One region of the Ancylobacter mangrovi genome, then DNA from elsewhere that is predicted to be linked to it. Evidence: predicted binding sites of a transcription regulator. Region 1 holds the regulator's gene; the other holds the start of a gene.
The links. Region 1 encodes LexA, which represses DNA repair genes until DNA is damaged. Its sites were predicted from a motif close to TGTTCNNNNTGTGTTCNG; they were not measured.
Positions count from the first base shown of each region.

Region 2: the regulator LexA is predicted to act here: its motif matches at 1,264-1,281, upstream of NVS83_RS08740 (YifB family Mg chelatase-like AAA ATPase).

Region 1 covers NZ_JANTHY010000005.1:10,955-13,925, forward strand. Annotated here, with positions in the region: gene NVS83_RS13410 (ComEC/Rec2 family competence protein) at 1-330, shown strand, start outside; gene lexA (transcriptional repressor LexA) at 920-1,615, opposite strand; gene atzF (allophanate hydrolase) at 1,810-2,971, shown strand, end outside.
Region 2 covers NZ_JANTHY010000002.1:627,052-630,022, forward strand. Annotated here, with positions in the region: gene NVS83_RS08730 (formate dehydrogenase beta subunit) at 1-653, opposite strand, end outside; gene NVS83_RS08735 (formate dehydrogenase subunit gamma) at 650-1,123, opposite strand; gene NVS83_RS08740 (YifB family Mg chelatase-like AAA ATPase) at 1,365-2,897, shown strand.

The DNA.
Region 1 (2,971 bases):
GAGCCGCCGGCGGACTGTGCGGCGACGGTGATCCATATCGATGCATGGCACCAACTCGGCGGGGTGGCGGCGACGCGGACGGGGCCGGGGGAGTGGCGCCTTTCGGTGGCACGGCCGGGCGGAGAGGTGCGGCCCTGGCTGCCTCCATCTCCCGAGGCCGGCAATATCCTTCTTGCGCCCGCGCAGGGCGTCGATCCGGCGGGGCTGTCTCCCGGAAGGGGTGCATCGGCCGAGCCGGTCGCGGCCGGCCGAGCCAGTGCGGAAAGTCCGGCGAATGACAGGGGCGGCGCGTTGGATGACGAGCCGGACGATGACGGGCAACGGGAATGACGACCGCGCGCAATGAAGGCCTGCGGAGGCGGGCGCGCTGAGAGGCCCCGGAGGAATGCCTATCGAGAGCCCATGTGCGCTTGGGGTCCGCGCGTACCGAGACAATCGACTGAGCCGCGCACGAGGCGGGGGCGAAGGATCGGCGCCAGCCGGGTTCGACTCCGCAGCGCCTGCGGCGCTGTCTTGTTATCCGCCTCCCGAGGCCAAGCTGCCGCCGGAGACCAGACTGCCTCCCCGAGACCACAGGTTGCCTCCCGAGGCCAGGCCGCCGCGGGAGACAAGGCTCGCGCCGGAGGGTATGTCCACCACCCTCGCTCGCGACGTCGCGCGCCTCGCCGAGGGATCGGCTCAGAGCAAAACTGCCGAGAACCGCGATCCTTCCGCGACCAGCAACATTCCAGCCGGCCGCTCGAGCCGTTCGGAGCTTCACCAGTGAGTTCGTGCACATCCGCCCGTCAGCTCTGGCAGGTAACCCCGTTACAAATGCCGCTTCCAATCTGACCAGCCGGCGCTGCCCATCGATGCCGCTCGCCAAGGCAACCCGCCGGAGGCGCTTCGCGCCGCCGCGGCCCGCCGGCGCGAAGCGCCCTCAGTAGCGCCGGAAAAGCCCTACCAATCGTCCCTGGATGCGAACGCGGTCGGGGCCGAAGATGCGGGTCTCGTAGGCCGGGTTGGCGGCTTCCAGCGCGATCGAATCGCCCTTGCGGCGCAGCCGCTTCAGCGTTGCTTCCTCGTCGTCGATCAGCGCCACGACGATGTCGCCCGTATTGGCGGTGTCCATCCGCCGGATGAGCGCGAGGTCGCCGTCGAGGATGCCCGCCTCGACCATCGAATCGCCGCGCACCTCGAGCGCGAAATGCTCGCCGCCCGCAATCATCTCCGGCGGCATGGAGATGGTGTGGTCGCGCGACTGGATCGCGGAGATCGGCGTGCCGGCGGCGATGCGGCCCATGACCGGGATCGGCACCGAGCGCGACGCGCCATCGTCGCTCGCCGCGGGGCGGGCGCGCCCGAGGCTGCCCTCGATCACGTTGGGCGCGAAGGCGCGCGAGGCCCGTGGCGGCTGCGAATCCTCCGGCAGGCGCAGCACTTCCAGCGCCCGAGCCCGGTTGGGAAGGCGGCGGATGAAGCCGCGTTCCTCGAGCGCCGTGATGAGACGGTGGATGCCGGACTTGGACCTCAGGTCCAGTGCTTCCTTCATCTCCTCGAAGGAGGGCGGAACACCGTCCTGCTTGAGGCGGTCATTGATGAAGCGAAGCAGCTCGTGCTGTTTGCGAGTGAGCATCGATGCCTTCCGTCCGCGCGCCGCAATGAAAACAAATCACGAACAAACACTATCCGTTCTTTTTGTGTTCCACAATCGGTAAATGGATCGCTAATCCGGCACCGTGGAAACGCGGTTTCCTGCTCCTGTATGCAATGGCCTATGTGCTGCTCAAGTGTTATGCATGAGCGCGGGAGCACAGGAAGGACGATACATTGATCGGCACCATCGCGGACATCGTCGCGGCCCACCGTTCCGGGGCGGCGCGGCCGGCGGACACGGTTGCGCGCTGCTTCGAGCTCATCGAGCGTCATGGCGATCCGGCGGTCTTCACCGCGCTCAGCACGCCGCAGGCGATCGCGGCGGCGCTGCGGGCGCTGGAGGGGATCGATCCGGCCGGCCTGCCGCTTTATGGCGTGCCGTTCGCCGTGAAGGACAATATCGACGTCGCCGGCCTGCCGACCACCTGCGCCTGCCCGGACTACGCCTATGACGCGACCCGCGATGCGAGCTGCGTGACGCGGCTGCGCCGGGCCGGGGCGATCGTTATCGGCAAGACCAATCTCGACCAGTTCGCCACCGGGCTGAACGGGACGCGCTCGCCCTACGGCACGCCGCGTAACGCCATGCGGGCGGACCTGGTGCCGGGCGGGTCGAGCTCGGGCTCGGCGGTGGCGGTGGCGGCGGGGCTGGTGCCGTTTGCGCTCGGCACCGACACGGCCGGCTCCGGGCGCGTTCCCGCCGGGCTCAACAACATCGTCGGGCTCAAGCCCAGCCTCGGCCTCGTCTCGACCAGCGGCGTCGTGCCGGCCTGCCGCTCCCTCGACTGCGTATCGGTATTCGCGTTGTCGGTCGAGGAAGCGTTCGCGGTGCTGCGCGCGGCGGGCGGGTCGGACGAGGCGGACCCCTATTCGCGTGCGCTGCCGATCGGCGCGCCGGGGGACTTTCCCGCCCGGCCGCGTATCGCGGTGCCGCGCCGCGCGGATCTGGTCAGCTTCGGCGACCGGCTGGCCGAGCGGGCCTTCGCCGCCGCCGTCGCCCGCATGGAGCGGCTGGGCGCCGAGGTCGAGGAGATCGACATGGCGCCGTTCCACGACACGGCGAAGCTGCTCTATGAGGGCCCCTGGGTCGCCGAGCGCCTCGCCGCAGTGGGCGCGTTCCTGGAATCGCGGCCGGCCGCGTTCCATCCCGTGGTGCGCTCCATCGTCGAGCAGGGACGGGGCCTCAGCGCGGTCGACGCGTTCCGCGGCCAGTACCGGCTCGCCGAGCTGAAGGTGCAGGCGCGCGCGGCGCTGGCCGGTTTTGACGCGCTGATGGTGCCGACCATGCCGACCGTCTACACGGTCGAGCAGATGCTGGCCGAGCCGGTGCGCTACA
Region 2 (2,971 bases), on a different contig from region 1:
CCCTTGGTAGCGCCCACCGCGATGCCGGCGATGGTCATGCCCTCGATCAGCTCGAAGGGGTCGCCTTCCATGATCATGCGGTCGGCGAAGGTGCCGCTGTCGCCCTCGTCGGCGTTGCAGACGATGTATTTGCGGTCGTCCTGCGCGTCGGCCACCGTCTTCCACTTGATGGCGGTGGGGAAGCCCGCGCCGCCGCGCCCGCGAAGGCCCGACTTCTTGACCTCCTCGATGATCTCGACCGGGCCGAGCTGCAGCGCGCGCTCAAGGCCCTTGTAGCCGCCCATGGCGACGTAGTCGCTGTAGGAGGCCGGGTCGACGATGCCGCAGCGCGCGAAGGTGAGGCGGGTCTGCTTGGCGAGGAAGGGATGCTCCTCCGGCTTGCCGATGCGCAGCGCATGCGCGCCGCCGGTCAGGAAGCCGGCCTCGAACAGGCCCTCGACGTCGCCCTCTTCCACCGGGCCGTAGGCGATGCGCCCCTCGGGGGTCACCACCTCGACCATCGGCTCCAGCCACAGCATGCCGCGCGAGCCGTTGCGCACGATCTCGACAGGCTGGCGGCGGGTGAGCGCCGCGGCCTGGATCGCCTCGGCCACCTCGTCGGCGCCGCACGCGACCGCGCAGGCGTCCTTGGGAACGTAGATACGGATGCTCACGACTGCGCCTCCGTGATCAGCTTGTCGAGCCGGTTCTCGTTGAGCCGGGCGACGATGCGCCCGTCCAGCATCGCCGAGGGCGCGGTGGCGCACAGGCCGAGGCAGTAGATCGGCTCGACCGTCACGCGGCCGTCCGCCGTGGTCTCGCCCAGCTTGCAGCCGAGCCGCTGCTCGGCATGGGCGGCGAGCGCGTCGCCGCCGGCGGCCTGGCACGCCTCGGCGCGGCACAGCTTCAGCACGTGCTGGCCGGCGGGCTCGTGGCGGAAATCATGATAGAACGTCACCACGCCATGCACCTCGGCGCGCGAGACGTTCAGGTGTTCGGCGAGCATCGGCACAACCGCGTCCGGCACATGGCCGAAGGTCTCCTGCATCGCATGGAGCATCGGCATGAGGGGACCCTCGAGGTGCGCGAACTCCGCGATCACAGCGCGGGCGCGATCTTCGCTCCAGGGTTCGTAATGCGGCATTTCTCCCGGCCTTCTTTTAGAATTTTCCAAAGAAAAAGATCTAATGCCTTTTGGATAAAATCAATTCCGGTGTTTCGTGCCTCGATAGAATTTTTCTATCGTCAAGGTACCGCGGCCCGTGTCGGATCGCCGCGCCGCAATGTTCCCTAATTGTTCTTGACGCATGCCGGCAAGCCCTTAATCTGCGGGCATTCGGGCGATGGAGCGCGGGTGGGGACGAGGCGACGTTCGGGGGGCGGCCATGGTCCAGCGAGTGGCGACGGTGGCGTTCGAGGGGGTGGAGGCGCGCCCGGTCGACGTTCAGATTCAGGTGAGTTCGGGCCTGCCGGCCTTCAACCTGGTCGGTCTCGCCGACAAGGCGGTGACCGAGGCCAAGGAGCGGGTGCGCGCGGCGCTGATCGCCTCCGGCCTCGCCCTGCCGGCCAAGCGCATCACCGTCAACCTCGCCCCGGCCGACCTGCCGAAGGAAGGCAGCCATTACGACCTGCCGATCGCGCTCGGCCTGATGGCGGCGATCGGCGCCATCGCCGCGGACGCGCTCGAGGGCTACACGGTGGTGGGCGAGCTGGCGCTCGACGGGCGGATCGCTCCGGTCGCCGGCGTGCTGCCGGCCGCGATCGGTGCCAATGCGCGCGGCCACGGGCTGATCTGCCCGGCCGAATGCGGCTGCGAGGCGGCCTGGGCGAGCCCTGAGATGGCGGTGCTGGCGCCGGCCTCGCTGATCCAGCTCGTCAATCACTTCGCCGGCCGGCAGACGCTTGGGCGGCCCGAGCCGCGGCTCGAAGCCGGCAATTCCGCGCTGCCCGACCTCGCCGAGGTGAAGGGGCAGGAGACGGCCAAGCGCGCGCTCGAGATCGCCGCCGCCGGCCGGCACAACCTGCTGCTGTGCGGCCCGCCGGGGGCGGGAAAGTCGATGCTGGCCCAGCGCCTGCCCTCGATCCTGCCTCCGCTCGCGCCCGCCGAGCTGCTCGAAGTGTCGATGATCGCCTCCGTCGCCGGGGCGCTGCAGGGCGGGGCGTTGACCAATCGCCGGCCGTTCCGCGCCCCGCACCATTCGGCCAGCATGGCGGCGATGGTGGGCGGGGGCATGCGGGCGCGCCCGGGCGAGGTGTCGCTCGCCCATGGCGGGGTGCTGTTCCTCGACGAGTTGCCGGAATTCGCGCCCGCCGTGCTCGATTCGCTGCGCCAGCCGCTGGAGACCGGCGAGGCGGTCATCGCCCGCGCCAATCACCGCATCGCCTATCCTGCCCGGTTCCAGCTCATCGCGGCGATGAACCCGTGCCGGTGCGGGCGCGCGGGCGAGCCGGGCCATACCTGCCGGCGCGGCCCGCGCTGCGCGAGCGACTATCAGGAGCGGCTGTCAGGCCCGTTCCTCGACCGCATCGACCTTCATCTGGAGGTGCCGGCGGTCTCGGCCATCGACCTGGTGCGCCCGGGCCCGGCCGAGCCGAGCGCGGCGGTGGCCGCGCGGGTGATGGCGGCGCGCGAGACCCAGCGTGCGCGCTTCGTCACGCTCGACCGGCCGGACCTGTTCACCAATGCCGAGGCGAGCGGCCCGATGCTGGAGACCATCGCCTCGCCCGACGCGGCGGGCGGCGCGCTCCTCGCCGACGCGGCGCGGCTGATGCGGCTGTCGGCGCGCGGCTATCACCGCGTGCTGCGGGTGGCGCGCACGCTGGCCGACCTCGCCGGCGCCGAATCGGTCGGCCGCGCCCAGATCGCCGAAGCCCTCGCCTACCGCTCCGCCGCCGACCGCGCGGCGGCGGCGGCGTGAGGGGGTGGGGTGGGGGTGCTGCGTGCGATGGGCATGTACCGGGTGGGGAGATGGGTGCGTGGCGGGGGAATCGC